2 regions of the Kosakonia beeri genome follow, and region 2 is predicted to be linked to the other one. Evidence: predicted binding sites of a transcription regulator. Region 2 holds the regulator's gene; the other holds the start of a gene.

Region 1 (7,939 bases), 150 kb from region 2:
AAATGCCCGACCTGATCCTGATTAGCGCGACCGGCGGCGATTCTGCACTGGCCCTCTACGATCAGCTCTCCACCATTGCGCCGACGCTGGTCATCAATTACGACGACAAGAGCTGGCAAGATTTGCTGACCCAGCTTGGCCTTATCACCGGCCAGGAAAAACAGGCCGCAGCGCGGATTGCACAATTCAATCACCAACTGGCCGATGTCAAAGCGCGCATTAAATTGCCACCGCAACCGGTAAGCGCGCTGGTTTATACACCAGCAGCGCACGGTGCCAACGTATGGACTGCAGAATCGGCGCAGGGCAAGTTGATGCAACAACTTGGCTTTGCGCTTGCCGGGTTGCCTGCCGGGCTGCAAACCAGCCAGAGTCAGGGCAAACGCCACGATATTGTGCAACTGGGCGGTGAAAACCTGGCGGCCGGGTTGAATGGCCAGTCACTGTTCCTGTTTGCCAGCGACCAGCAGGATGCCGATGCGCTGCTTGCCAACCCTTTACTGGCGCATTTATCCGCCGTACAGAACAAGCGCGTTTACGCCCTGGGCGCAGAAACTTTCCGCCTCGACTACTACAGCGCGACCCGCGTGTTACAGCGTCTCTCTGCGCTGTTTGATTAACTATGCTGCGGGCTGCGTCTGGCGAAAACGGCGCAGCTCGCTGAGCATTACCAAAAGCCCAAGCCCTACCACAGCCAGCACCATCCCGCTGATACTGGCGGAAGCCACTGGCGTCATCATCGATCCCATGGCCCCGAGCAGCGCCGCACCGATCGCGTCGCCAGTGACATTTTGCGCAGTCCACAAGCCATTGATGCGCCCGAGCATCGCCTCCGGGGTCTGGGTTTGTAACAGCGTGTATTGCAGAAGCGAACTCACCGCCGTCAGCCAGCCGCACAGCGCGAGGAATAGCACGCCCAGCGCCCAGTTCGGCATTTGACTGAATAAGCCAATGGCGATAAATGCCCCGACGGTCGTCGTCAGCATAATCACTCCGGGCCGCTCGCTGTGCGCCAGCTTACCGCTGGTCAGCGCGCCGATTGCCGCCCCTAATGGCAGCGCGGCATACAGCAGGCCAATTTCCGCTGCCGACATATGCCAGTTAATGGCCAGCGCCGGATAGAGCACCCTGACCGCACTGGCCATCGTCAACAGGCCGCCAATCAGCGCAATGCCGCCAATCAGTGGGTTACGCAGTAAGAATTGCAGCGCCGTCAGCAGCGATTTCAGCGGGTGCTCGCGCGGTTGCGGCGGCGGAGGCAGTGCGGGTAAGCTCAACAGCGGCAACAAGGTAATAAACGTTCCCACCGCCGCCAGACCGTAGTTCCATACCACGCCGCCAGAGGCCAGCAACAGTCCGCCGCACATGGGTGAAATCACCGATCCCAGCCGCACAGTCAACATTGTGATGGCCCCGGCCTGCATCAGATTTTCGCGGCCCACCAGCGCTGGCGTGGCCGCCAGCAAGGCTGTTACGCCAAGGGCGCCAAAAAAACCATCCCACAGGCCAAGAAGATAAATTGCAGCCAGCGAAGGTTCGGGCAGCAGCGCGTTCAGGCACAGGCCAATAAAACCCACGCCGCACGTAGAGCGTGCAAGTAAAATCAGCTTCTTACGTTCATACCGATCCGCCAGTACGCCGCCCAACATCAGGCCAATAAACATCGCCCCGCCGGTCAGCGTTACCGCCAGACCGACCTGCCAGCTTGAGTGGGTCATGGCCTGGATTTGCACCGGTACTGCCACGCCCAATAATCCCAGCGATAAAATCGAGATGAAACGCGCCAAAAACACCGCGCGGAATGCCGGATGCGTACGCAGCAGGCTGAGATTGAGTAACCAGGATTGTTGCTTCATTACAACGCCTTAAATACACACTTTTTATGTCCATTCGCAGGCTATGCATGGTAACATATCAAAACAAGATCGATAACGATAATTACTATCATTATCAAGTTTGGGACGTTTTATGTCGTTTTCTTCTTTCCCGGCGCGCCCCTTCACCCTCGCCGGGTTATTGATACTGCTTTTTGCCGCCGCTGCACTCAGCCTGTTCGTTGGCGCAAAACCCATGCCCGCCGCCGTGGTGATAGACGCCCTTACCGGCGTTTGCCAGAGCGCGGATTGCACCATTATTCAGGATGCCCGACTGCCGCGAACCCTGGCGGGGTTACTGGCTGGCAGCGCGCTGGGTCTTGCCGGCGCGCTCATGCAAACGCTGACCCGCAACCCGCTGGCCGACCCCGGGCTGCTGGGCGTTAATGCTGGCGCCAGTTTCGCGATTGTGCTCGGCGCGGCACTTCTCGGCGCGACCACCGCCACAGACCAGTTGCTGCTGGCCTTTTGCGGTGCGCTGGCGGCATCGTTACTGGTGGCCTTCACGGGCAGCCAGGGCGGCGGGCAACTCAGCCCGGTGCGCCTGACGCTGGCGGGCGTTGCGCTCGGCGCAGTGCTGGAAGGGCTCTCCAGCGGCATCTCGCTTCTTAATGCCGATGTCTACGATCAACTGCGTTTCTGGCAGGCAGGATCGCTGGATATTCGCACCCTGCAAACCCTGAAAATCGTGACGTTGCCGGTATTGCTGGCGGCAGCAACCGCACTGGCACTCTGCCGCTCACTGAACAGCCTGAGCCTCGGCAGCGATACCGCCACTGCGCTGGGCAGTAAAGTCGCGCGCACCCAGCTTCTCGGTCTGCTCACGATTACCGTCCTCTGCGGCAGCGCGACCGCGGTTGTAGGGCCGATTGCGTTTATCGGGCTGATGATGCCGCATATGGCGCGCTGGCTGGTGGGCGGCGATCACCGCTGGTCATTGCCGGTAACGCTGATTGCCACCCCTGCACTTTTGTTGTTCGCAGACATTGTGGGGCGCCTGATTGTGCCCGGTGAGCTGCGCGTTTCCGTGGTCAGCGCATTCATCGGCGCGCCGGTGTTAATTGTGCTGGTGCGCCGTGCACGTGGAGGCCGCTTATGACCTCTCCGTCTCCGCGTCTGTTGTTAAGCTGCCTGCTGTTGCTGGTCGCCGCGCTGCTATTGACCGTCTGGGGGTTGCGCAGCGGCGCTGTCACTCTCGGGTTCTCTCAGGTCATTGACGCGCTCACCGGCGATGCACCGCGCGCCATGCGGCTGGTGGTGATGGAATGGCGCTTACCGCGTGTGTTGATGGCGTTGCTGATTGGCGCTGCACTGGGCGTCAGCGGTGCCATTTTTCAGTCACTGCTGCGTAACCCATTAGGGAGCCCGGATGTCATGGGTTTTAACGTGGGTGCCTGGAGCGGCGTGCTGGTGGCGATGGTGCTATTTGGCCAGCATATGACCGCCATTGCTCTTGCCGCCATGATCGGCGGTCTTGCCACCTCGCTGATTGTCTGGCTTCTTGCGTGGCGTAACGGTATCGAAACCTTCCGACTGATCATCGTTGGCATTGGCGTGCGCGCCATGCTAATGGCATTTAATACCTGGCTGTTGCTGCATGCGTCTCTGGACACAGCCGTCAGCGCCGGGTTGTGGAACGCAGGTTCGCTGAACGGCCTGACCTGGGCAAAAACCCTGCCTTCTGCGCCCATCATGCTGCTGATGTTTGTGTTTGCCGCCCTGCTCGCTCGCCGTATGCGCCTGCTGGAAATGGGCGATGACACTGCTTGTGCACTGGGCGTGAGCGTTGAACGTTCACGGCTGATGCTGATGCTGGTGGCGGTGGCGCTGACGGCAGCCGCGACCGCGCTGGCCGGGCCGATTTCATTTATCGCGCTGGTTGCGCCGCATATTGCCCGGCGCATCAGCGCCACCGCACGCTGGGGGCTGACTCAGTCAGCACTTTGTGGCGCGGTGATCCTGTTGCTGGCAGACAGCATTGCCCAGCAAGCCTTTACGCCGTACCAGTTACCCGTGGGCGTGGTGACCGTCAGCCTTGGCGGCATTTACCTTATCGCCTTGTTAATTCAGGAGTCCCGCAAAAAATGACCGATACAGCAGCCCGTTTGCGCGGCGAAGCGTTAACCCTGGGTTATGGCAAAAAAATTATCGCCGAGCAACTTAGCGTTGCCATTCCCGATGGCCAGTTCACGGCGATTATCGGTCCTAACGGCTGCGGGAAATCAACCCTCCTGCGCACCTTAAGTCGGCTGATGACCCCGGCCCAGGGGCATGTCTGGCTTGATGGCGAACAGATCCAGCGGTTTGCCAGTAAAGAGGTAGCGCGACGTATTGGACTGCTGGCGCAAAACGCCACGACGCCGGGCGACATCACCGTGCAGGAGCTGGTGTCACGCGGGCGCTACCCGCACCAGCCGATGTTTACCCGCTGGCGCAAGGAAGATGAAGCAGCAGTCAGCCGGGCGATGAAAGCCACCGGTGTGGATTCGCTGGCACACCAGAGTGTCGACACGCTCTCCGGCGGGCAGCGTCAGCGCGCATGGATTGCGATGGTACTGGCTCAGGAGACCGCTATTATGCTGCTTGATGAGCCCACCACCTGGCTGGATATCAGTTACCAGATAGACCTGCTGGAACTGTTAAGCGAGCTGAATCGCGAGCAAGGCTATACGCTGGCGGCGGTGCTGCACGACCTGAACCAGGCGTGCCGTTACGCCACCCATCTGATTGCACTGCGAGACGGCAGAATAGTGGCGCAAGGCGCGCCGAAAGAGATTGTTACCGCCGAACTGATCGAGGCTGTGTACGGCTTGCGCTGCATGATCATTGACGATCCGGTGGCGCATACGCCGCTGGTTGTACCGCTGGGCCGCCATTGTTAAAAAGCCCGGCTGGCGTTTCGCCGCCGGGCCTGCTGAAGGGACTTTACTCTCCCAGCACCTCTCGCAATACCGGGCCAATGCGCTCAAACGCCCTGGGCGAGATAATATCGACATGGGCGCAATCCTGGCGATACACCTCCAGTTCACCAATCCACGGTGCCCAGCAGGTTTGCGGATCGGTTCCCTGCGGGAGGGTGCGTTCGGCGACAAACAGTGTCGCCTTACCATCAAACGGCAGACTGTGTGCGGTGGTCAGCAGACGCACGGCATCCGCATAGTTGCCTTCAATATGTCGGAACAACTCGCCGGACGCCTGCCCCTGCTGCGCCGCCAGAAAAGCCTGACGTTCACGCTCGATTTCCTCCAGCACCGCCGGATCCAGCCCATTGGCCTCTTTTTCCGCCCAGTTCTGCGTTTCCGGCGGCCAGGTGTCCAACAGCCCCAGGAAAGCCACCTCTTCACCACGTTCACGCAAGCGCGCAGCAATGCCCTGCGCCAGCGTACCGCCGAGCGAATAGCCAAACAGGTAATACGGCCCGTGGGGCTGTTGCGCCAGTAGCGTCGCAAGATGCTGTTCGCAGGCCTCGTCTAACGTGGCGGCCTGCTGTAATGGCCCGGCGGGTCGCGGCGACTGAATGCCGGTAATCGACCAGCGTGGCGACAGATAGCGGGACAGCACACTGAACTGCCAGGCAAAGCCGGATGCCGGATGGAAGCAAAACAGCGTCGGCCCCTGACTTTCGCGCAGCGGCAGCAACGTTTCCATCCCCAGCCGCTGTGCCTGTTCTGCAGACAATGCGTGTTCGAGCAGTGCGGCCAGTTTTTCCACCGTCGACGCCACCATAATCTGCCCCGGTGTAACCTGCCGTTCGCATTCGCGACTGAGCTGTGCCGCCAGGCGCATCGCCAGCAAGGAGTGACCGCCCAGCGCGAAAAAGTCTGCTTCGGCGTCGTTCACCTCACAGCCCAGCAGCCCGGCAAACGCCTGCGCTACCCGTGTTTCGTTCCCTTCACGCGGCGCGCGGCCTTTGCTTTTCGCACTCAGCGTGGGCAACGGCAGCGCTTTGCGATCCAGCTTGCCGTTAGCGCTGAGCGGCAACGCGCTCAGTTGCAGCACCTGTACCGGTACCATGTGCGGCGGCAGCTGATCGCGCAGCTGCGCCTGCAGTGCCGCGGTATCCAGCGGCAGGCCAGAAAGAGAAACCACATAACCTACCACCTGGCGGGCATCGCCGCCGCTGGCTGCCGCCTGGTTAAAGACGCAGGCATGCGCCACAGCCTGAGCCACATCCGGCAGTGTGAGCATCGCGCGGTCAATCTCACCGAGTTCAATGCGCTGACCACGAATTTTCAGCTGATCATCGCTGCGCCCCAGGTACTCGACGGCACCGTTTTCTAACCAGCGCGCCACATCGCCCGTGCGGTACATGCGTTCCCCGGCCGCAAACGGATCGGCAATAAAGCGGCTGGCTGTCAGATCCGGGCGCCCCAGGTAACCCTGCGCCAGCTGAATGCCTGTCAGATAAAGCTCACCCGCCACGCCGGGCGGCACCTCGCGCATCATCGCATCAAGAATGCGTAACCCGGTATTCCACACCGGGAAGCCAATCGGCACGCTGTTGCCCTGCACGCCCGCCAGGGCTTCGCCATGCGCCGGATACCAGCTCACGTCGACAGCGGCTTCCGTCGGGCCATATAAGTTGTGTAGGGGCACGCCGGTCAGGTGTTGCCACTCACGGCACAGATCGGCAGGCAGCGCCTCGCCGCTGCAGAACACCTGCTTTAACGTCCGGCAACATTGCGACGCGCTTTCTGCCGTCAGTGAAGCGACAAACGCCGCCAGCATTGACGGAACAAAATGGGTGGTGGTCACGCCAAAGTGCGCAAAAAAGGCTTGTAACGCCAACGGATCGCGGTGCGCGTCCGGCTCTGCCATCACCAGCTGACTACCGGCAATAAACGGCCACCAGAACTCCCACACCGAGACGTCAAAACTACATGGCGTTTTTTGCGCCACCACATCGGTGTCCGTCAGGGGGTAGTGGTTTTGCATCCATAACAAACGGTTGACGATGGCAGTCTGCCCCACCATCACCCCTTTTGGTCGCCCGGTAGAGCCAGAGGTGAAAATGATATAGGCGGTCTGTTCGGGACGCGCCAGCCGGAGCGGTTCGCTACCTTTGGCTTCCAGGGGCGCTTCATAGCAGAAGTGCGCCAGCCCCGGAATGTCGCTAAAGCGCGTGGCCTGGTCTTCGGAAGTAATGAGCAGGCGCGGTTTCGCATCTTCCAGCATCATGCGCAGGCGCTCATCCGGGTAACCGGTATCCAGCGGCAACCAGGCTGCCCCGGCTTCAACAATGCCGTGCAGCGCCAGCGACAGGAACACCGATCGCGGCAGGGCAACCGCCACGCTATCGCCAGGCTGGACGCCAAGTTGACGTAAACGGTGTGCCAGCGCGACCACTTGCTCACGCAGCTCACGGTAATTAAATTGCCAGCGGGCATCCGCCAGCGCAGGGGCGTCTGGCGTTTTCGCCGCCTGGGCGGCGACCAGTTCGCTCAGGGTAGTGGCAGGCAATGCGATACCGGTGTCATTAATCCGCGCCAGTTGCTGTGACTCATGCGCGGCCAGTAGCTCCGCATCGCCGCAGCGCAACGCCGGATTATCGGCGAACTGGTTAAGCAATGCGGGTAAACGGGCGATATGGGTATGCAGCGTGGTCTCGTCGTAGCGCTGGCGATTAGCCAGCACTTCCAGCGTCAGGCCGCCTTCTTCTTCCGGGATTAACGCTATCTCGAGGTCGTTCACGGGCCCGGTCGCCAGGGTATGCGTCACGCCCTGAATGCCGTCGACATCCAGCAGGTAGTCGAACATTTTCACGTTGAAGACCGGGCCAAACAACGGCTCGTCACCTGCGGCACGCCCGGCGTCGCGCACAATCTGTTCCGCGTCATAACGCTGATGGCGGCGCATGGCTTTGAGTGATGCGGCAAGTTGCGTTGCCAGTTCGGGTAAGGTGTGCGCGCCATCAAGATGAACACTTAGCGGCAGGACGTTGAGTACCGGGCCGGTGGCGGTAAGCGCAGCCGACCCCATCCGACGCATAAAAATAAACCCGGCGGCATAATCGGTGCGCCCACACAGACGCCCCAGCCATAACGCCACCAGCGCCAGCGCCAGGT
Region 2 (7,939 bases):
GGCGTTGGACTTGGACTGGCTATTTGCCAGGCTATTGTGGATGTTCATGGCGGCACCATTAGCGCCCACAACCGCCCGCAAGGGGGTGCTCTGTTCTGTGTTACACTGCCGCTGGAAACGCCGCCCCAACTGGATGAATTATCCGAGGATCTGTGATTAACGTTCTGATTGTCGAAGATGAACAAGCCATCCGCCGTTTTCTGCGTACCGCGCTGGAGGCCGAAGGCCTGCGCGTGCATGAAGCAGAAACGCTGCAACGTGGGTTAATTGAGGCCGCTACGCGAAAGCCCGATCTGGTTATTCTTGATTTGGGCCTGCCGGATGGGGATGGGATCGATTTTATTCGCGATTTGCGCCAGTGGAGCCAGATGCCGGTCATTGTCCTGTCTGCGCGTACTGAAGAGCACGATAAAATTGCCGCGCTGGATGCCGGTGCCGATGATTACCTTAGCAAGCCGTTCGGCATTGGCGAATTGCAGGCGCGTCTGCGCGTCGCGTTGCGTCGCCACGCCGCCAGCAGCCCGGATGAACCGGTGATCGTCTTTTCCGATATCCGTGTCGATCTCGCCAGCCGCCGCATCCAGCGAGGTGAAGAGGAGATCCACCTTACGCCCATTGAGTTTCGTTTGTTGGCGGTCCTGTTAAATAACCACGGTAAAGTGCTGACGCAGCGGCAACTGCTTAGCCAGGTCTGGGGCCCGAATGCGGTGGAGCACAGTCACTACTTGCGTATCTATATGGGTCATTTACGGCAAAAGCTGGAAGTCGACCCTGCCCGCCCCCGCCATTTACTTACCGAAACAGGTATCGGCTACCGGTTTATGCTGTAAGGGCGTATCCTGCTGATTTTTGGGAGGAGAGGATGAGCGCCTGGTTAATCTATGCCCTGCTGTCGGCGGTTACTGCCGCGCTGGTCGCCATTTTTGGCAAAATCGGTTTGCAACATCTGGACGCCAATACGGCCACGGCTATTCGTGCGGTGGTGATGGCGCTGTTTCTGTTGGGTGTGGTAGTGGTTCAGGGGAAATTGTCGCTGGTCGCCACCGTGCTGGCGGATAAAAAAGCGCTGCTGTTTGTGGTGCTGAGTGGCGTGGCGGGTGCACTGTCCTGGCTGTTCTATTTTATGGCCATCAAAAGCGGCAATGTGTCGCGCGTGGCACCGATCGATAAATTAAGCGTGGTGTTTGCGGTGATCCTGGCAGTGGTGCTGTTTGGCGAGAAAGTATCGCTGGTTGCCGCGGCGGGTGTCGCGTTAATTACTGCCGGGGCGCTGATGGTGGCGCTGGGTTAGTTAAACCGCGCAATGCAATGTTAAAAGGCTCCCGCAGGAGCCTTTTATGTCAAACGCTTACGCGTTTTTCAGCACTTCGCTGACAATCTCTACCGCTTCTTTCTCAATCTGCTTACGGTGTTCAGCACCCAGGAAGCTTTCACAGTAGATTTTATAGGCGTCTTCAGTGCCCGACGGACGTGCAGCAAACCAGCCATTGTCGGTCATCACTTTCAGTCCACCAATCGACGCGCCGTTGCCTGGGGCAGCGGTCAGACGTGCAGTGATCGGATCGCCTGCCAGCGTGCTGGCGCTGACCATTTCTGGTGACAGTTTAGACAGCGCGGCTTTCTGCGCAGAAGTGGCGCTGGCGCCCAGACGGTTGTAACTTGGCGCACCAAAACGTGCGGCCAGTTCATCGTAATGCTGCTGCGGGTTTTTCCCGGTGACGGCGGTGATTTCCGCAGCCAGCAGGCACATGATGATGCCGTCTTTATCGGTCGACCAGGGGGTGCCGTCAAAACGCAGGAACGAGGCCCCTGCGCTCTCTTCGCCGCCGAAACCAAAGCTGCCGTCAAACAGGCCATCCACGAACCATTTGAAGCCAACCGGCACTTCCACCAGCTTACGGCCGAGGTCATTCACCACACGATCAATCATGGCCGAGGAAACCAGCGTTTTACCCACCGCGACGTCTTTGCCCCACTGCGGGCGATGCTGGAACAGGTAGTTGATTGCCACTGCCAGGTAGTGGTTAGGATTCATCAGGCCCGCCGGGGTAACGATGCCATGACGGTCATAATCCGGATCGTTGGCAAACGCCAGGTCGAACTTATCGCGTAGCGCCAGCAACCCAGCCATTGCAGACTCAGAGGAGCAATCCATACGGATCACACCGTCTTTGTCCAGGTGCATAAAACGGAATGTCTGATCAACCTGGTCGTTTACCAGAGTCAGATCCAGCTTGTAATGCTCTGCAATGCGTTTCCAGTACTCAATACCGGAACCACCGAGCGGATCGACGCCGAGTTTCAGACCGGCTTTCTGGATAGCGGCCATATCGACGATATCTGCCAGCCCTTCGATAAACGGCTGCACCAGATCTTTTTCGGTCACATGACCAGACACCAGCGCGGCATCCAGTGAAATGCGTTTGACGCCTTTCAAACCATCAGCCAGCAAGGCATTGGCACGATCTTCCACCACTTTGGTGACATTGGTATCAGCCGGACCGCCATTTGGCGGGTTGTATTTGATGCCACCATCTTCCGGCGGGTTGTGGGACGGGGTAATGACAATGCCGTCCGCCTGCGCGCCGCCGTTTTTGTTATGTACCAGGATAGCATTGGAAATGGCAGGCGTCGGGGTAAAGCCGTTGTTTTCCTGCACCACAACATCTACACCGTTGGCTGTCAGCACTTCGAGCACGGAGATAAAAGCAGGTTCAGACAGTGCGTGAGTATCTTTACCCACATAGCACGGCCCGGTAATACCATTTTTCGCGCGCTCTTCAGCAATCGCCTGCGCGATGGCCAGAATATGCGGTTCGTTAAAGCTGTGGCGACCTGCGCTGCCACGGTGACCGGACGTGCCGAATTTCACCGCATGTTCTGAATTACCAATTTCAGGTTTCAGCACATAGTACTGCGCCGTAAGTTGAGCGACGTTAATCAAATCGCCCTGTTGTGCAGGTTGCCCCGCGCGTGGGTGGTTAGCCATTGCCTGGTCCTTTCAATGCAAGGATTAAATTGTGCCGCAAACTTTCTCAATCAATTCCGCCGGGAATTGCATTGACTGCATGATATGTTCGATCATGCTGCATTTACGGCCCGTATTGGTGTTGGTTATGACCCAATAAGGGGTATTCGGCACCTGTTTCGGCTTGGTCTGGTTGCCGCTCTGAAGCAAAGTCTGCTCATTCGCAGCAAAGTATACGCGGGTGCGCCCATGCAGAGACTCGGTGGATTCCGTAAACCCCTTGTCATCCAGTAAGTAGAGTGTAGACAGCACCAGCAGGAAACGATTCACCGCCTTTTTCTGTTCGGCGTACTCATCAGACAGCAGCAGCTCACGCACGGCGCGGACTTTATCTTTGGCGGTGTTTGCCGGTTTAACCCCTTCAACGGTACTGACCGTACGCGTCTCTTTTACCGGCGCAGGCTGTAACTGCGATGGGGACTGGGCAACGGCGGAAAATTTCAACATGCGCCGTAAAATGTCGGATGCACTCTCACCAATATGCTTTGTGTGGCTGGCAATATACGTGTAGAGCTCATCATCAACTTCGATCGTTTTCATCTTAATCCAGTGCGATATCTAATCTGAATACAAGTGTTGGGATTATAAAGTGAAATCTCAACAGCGGATAGCGTCAAACCAGGGTAGCGGCAAAACTCAGACGATTTCTGAACCTTGCAGCAGGGCGGCAGAATGTTCAACATAATAACCTAACCCGCTTGAGTGAAAAAAAGAACTTTGCCATGAAATTGAATACACGCGCGCTAACTGCACAACATCCGCACAACAATTCTCCTGTTGTCCTTGTTCATGGTCTGTTTGGCAGCCTGGATAACCTTGGCATACTCGCCCGAGACCTGGTTCAGGACCATGACGTATTGCAGGTGGATATGCGCAACCACGGCCTTTCTCCCCGCTCAGACGAGATGAACTACCCGGCGATGGCGCAGGATCTGCGAGATACGCTCGACGCTCATCAGATCGAGAAAGCCACTTTCATTGGTCACTCTATGGGCGGCAAAGCGGTAATGGCACTCACCGCGCTGGCGCCAGAACGCATCGACCAGTTGGTGGCAATTGATATTGCGCCCGTTAATTATAACGTACGCCGTCATGATGAGATTTTTGCCGCCATTAACGCCGTCAGCGAGGCGCACGTCACCACACGCCAGCAAGCCACAGCGATAATGCGTGAAGTCATTAACGAAGAAGGTGTGATTCAGTTTCTGCTGAAATCCTTTGCCGACGGGAAGTGGCGCTTCAACGTACCGGTACTGTGGGATCAATATTCGCAGATTGTCGGTTGGGAAAACGTCCCGGCGTGGGAGAAACCCGCGCTGTTTGTTCGCGGCGGCAACTCACCTTATGTGACCGAAGCATACCGCGACGCGCTGCTGGCGCAATTCCCACAGGCGCGGGCGCATGTTATTGCAGGCGCGGGCCACTGGGTGCATGCAGAGAAACCCGATGCGGTTATGCGCGCAATCCGTCGTTATCTCGCTGAAAAGGCAAACTGATTAAAAAGGCGGCGACCGGTCGTTTGAACGCGCCCGGTCGTTGGCGTGCCCGTTGTGCTGATGTATGATGGCGCGCTATTCAGCCCGGGCTACGACCCGATTGCTTGTATTTCCCGTAGTATGCTTAAACCATGGCTAAAGAACAAACGGACCGTACGACCCTAGATCTGTTCGCGAATGAGCGTCGCCCGGGACGACCGAAGACTAACCCGCTCGCGCGTGATGAACAGTTGCGCATCAATAAACGCAATCAGCTAAAACGCGATAAAGTTCGCGGGCTTAAACGCGTCGAATTGAAACTGAACGTTGAGGCGGTAGACGCCCTCAATGAGCTGGCGGACGCCCGTAATATGAGCCGCAGCGAGCTTATCGAAGAGATGCTGCTTACGCAGCTGCAGGCCTTGCGCGAATAACGAATCCTCCGAATCATCACCTTTATTCATACTTTCATGTGGCATACAGTGCAGTCCGTGGCGATAGCAGTTTCCGCGCACTTCCCTGTTCTGCTATGATTGCCCTTATCTGTGGGCTAAACGCCACCACCATACTCATTAAGTTTCAAGAGGTTATTTTACTCATGGCAATTACAGGCATTTTCTTCGGCAGCGACACTGGCAACACTGAAAATATCGCCAAAATGATTCAGAAACAGCTTGGTAAAGACGTTGCTGATGTTCATGACATTGCCAAGAGCAGCAAAGAAGATCTCGAAGGCTATGACATTCTGCTGCTTGGCATTCCGACCTGGTACTATGGTGAAGCGCAGTGCGACTGGGATGATTTCTTCCCGACGCTGGAAGAAGTGGATTTCAACGGCAAGTTAGTCGCCCTGTTCGGTTGCGGCGACCAGGAAGATTATGCCGAATACTTCTGCGATGCGCTGGGCACCATTCGCGACATTATCGAGCCACGCGGCGCAACTATCGTCGGTCACTGGCCAACGGCGGGTTACCATTTCGAAGCCTCTAAAGGCCTGGTGGATGACGATCACTTCGTCGGGCTGGCAATTGATGAAGACAGGCAGCCAGAACTGACCGCAGAGCGTGTCGAAAAATGGGTAAAACAAGTTTCTGAAGAGCTGCACCTGGACGACATCATCAACGCCTGATGATAATGGTGCAACCTGTAGGTTGCACCGTATTAATAGGTAAAAGCGATGGAAATAATTGCTACAAATTTTTAACTTTTTCCTTCATCGCTGTACAATAAGCCCTGCTAAAGTGGCCTCGCCGCAAGGAGTTTGTTGGCGAGACCACGTTTTAAAAGCTTACTTTACTTGAGGGCTTGCAGTTTTCATTTAGGCATGGCAGTTCTATAATGAGACGCATTATCCCAGGTGCATTCCTATAACTTCCGCTAAGGAAGTGAATCGTATAGCAACAGGACAGATTCCGCATGACTGACAACAATACCGCATTAAAGAAGGCCGGCCTGAAAGTCACGCTTCCTCGGTTAAAAATCCTGGAAGTGCTTCAGGAACCGGATAACCATCATGTCAGTGCGGAAGATTTATACAAACGACTGATCGACATGGGCGAAGAGATCGGCCTGGCCACTGTTTACCGTGTGTTAAACCAGTTCGATGACGCCGGGATTGTGACCCGTCACAATTTCGAAGGCGGTAAGTCCGTTTTTGAACTGACCCAACAGCATCACCACGATCACCTGATTTGCCTCGATTGCGGCAAAGTGATTGAATTTAGTGACGATTCCATTGAAGCGCGCCAGCGCGAAATTGCCGCCAAACACGGCATTCGTCTGACGAATCACAGTCTCTACCTTTATGGCCACTGCGCCGAAGGTGACTGCCGCGAAGATGAACACGCGCACGACGCGAAATAATCGTTCTTCTTACTCTGAGCCAACCTGACGGTTGGCTTTTTTTTGCCTGTTAAACGCCCCTGGATGACACTGCGCTTTCCCGACCGGGAAAACGAAACGTAACACGCGGCCTTCACCGGGAACCGTGTTTATGCGGGAATAAAAAAGCCCGACATGCTTTCGCTGCCGGGCCGGATAATAAGCCTCAACTAGGCTTTGATGCTATCCACGCGGCTCGTGCGCTTACCGTCCGGGCTGGTGGTACGCACGCGTATTTCCCCGCTCACCTGCGGACGTGCCTTATCGTTATAACGCAGCCACTGTTTACCCCCGTCGGTAGAGTATTCCACCACCATTCCAGGGAAACTGGTGTTGGCTTCAAGCACGCCACCTACGACGCGCGCGCCAGGTACCGGCAGGCGGTAATGCACACCCGCTTTCTCCATTTTTGCCAGTTCACGATGCCCTAACAGATTAGCAAAACGCATCCAGTCTTTATCCAGTGCTTTCACATCGACAAGGTGTGTCTCACCGCCTTTGTACTCGCGCCCTGCTTTGTAGTCCTGCTCCCATGCAGCACGGTGCCATGCGCGCTCGGCGACAGAAACCAGTCGTGGATAGATCATGTACTCCATCTGAGCGTCGGTACGTACTACCTCACTCCACAACTGCGCAGAAAGGCCATAAGCGCCTGGCCACGGCTTATCGGATTTCGCACTAAACGGATTACCATCACGATCAACAGAGGTTTCTGCGTTTTGTGGCATGTTGTCCGGCGCGAAGCTGAAGATCTTACGCTCATCACTGAAACGCGTGCCCCAGTAATAGCCACTCTCTTGCGGGTTCACTTCATACGGGAAGTCAAGATAGACGTAATCCGGGTTGGAGACAATGACACGGAAGCCCTTGTTGGCCCAGTCATTAACCGAGTCGAACCCGCCCCAGTAGAGCGTATCCCAGAAGTTAACGTTCACATGATCGGTGGCAAATGCCGACGCATTTTTGGCATCTTTCAGTCCATCCTGCCATGCCTGCATCGTGTCGATACCGCGCGCTTTTACCAGCTTGCTCACTTCAACCCCGAAGTAGCTGGAGAGATGCTCCACGTCAGCCACTTTGCCGTCTTTGATCATCGCCTGGCATGCCTGCGATTTTGCCCACGGCTTATCCTGGTTGCTTTGGTCGATGATGCCTTTGCCTGCTTCGGGAGCTTTCTTGTCGGTATAACCGGTGCCAAGGTAAATATTTTTCGCTTCGTCACCCCCAAAGTGCCAGGTTTGCAGCGGCAGCCCGGCTTCTTTATGCATCTGCTGAATTTCACCCAGAACTTTATCCACAAAGTTACGCGATGAGTCGAGGCAAGGGTTCAGATAGCCAGTACGGTTGTAGAACTGCACCCCCGTGGTGTTGGAGGTGTCTGTAGGATCCAGCAGGCGGAACTGATTCGCGGCTTGCTCGTTGCCCTCTTTCATCAACCGATCGTATCTCGCTTCCATGGCAATCACTGCAGCACGTGCATGCGCTGGCATGTCGATTTCCGGAATGACCTCAATCTGCCGCGCTTTGGCATACTTCAGAATGTCGATGTAATCCG

What was found. Region 2 encodes Fur, which represses iron uptake genes when iron is present. Its sites were predicted from a motif close to ATAATAATGAGAACNACTATCAA; they were not measured.
Region 1: a site for Fur is predicted at 1,932-1,954, ahead of fepD (Fe(3+)-siderophore ABC transporter permease). Genes of this name have one in related genera too.

What each region holds. Positions count from the first base shown of each region.
Region 1 covers NZ_CM135106.1:3,552,361-3,560,299, forward strand. Annotated here, with positions in the region: gene fepB (Fe2+-enterobactin ABC transporter substrate-binding protein) at 1-620, shown strand, start outside; gene entS (enterobactin transporter EntS) at 621-1,856, opposite strand; gene fepD (Fe(3+)-siderophore ABC transporter permease) at 1,969-2,973, shown strand; gene fepG (iron-enterobactin ABC transporter permease) at 2,970-3,962, shown strand; gene fepC (iron-enterobactin ABC transporter ATP-binding protein) at 3,959-4,756, shown strand; gene entF (enterobactin non-ribosomal peptide synthetase EntF) at 4,800-7,939, opposite strand, start outside.
Region 2 covers NZ_CM135106.1:3,406,220-3,414,158, forward strand. Annotated here, with positions in the region: gene kdpD (two-component system sensor histidine kinase KdpD) at 1-156, shown strand, start outside; gene kdpE (two-component system response regulator KdpE) at 153-830, shown strand; gene ACUY4S_RS16185 (EamA family transporter) at 863-1,291, shown strand; gene pgm (phosphoglucomutase (alpha-D-glucose-1,6-bisphosphate-dependent)) at 1,349-2,989, opposite strand; gene seqA (replication initiation negative regulator SeqA) at 3,014-3,568, opposite strand; gene ybfF (esterase) at 3,751-4,524, shown strand; gene ybfE (LexA regulated protein) at 4,656-4,937, shown strand; gene fldA (flavodoxin FldA) at 5,102-5,632, shown strand; gene fur (ferric iron uptake transcriptional regulator) at 5,920-6,366, shown strand; gene ACUY4S_RS16220 (beta-N-acetylhexosaminidase) at 6,555-7,939, opposite strand, start outside.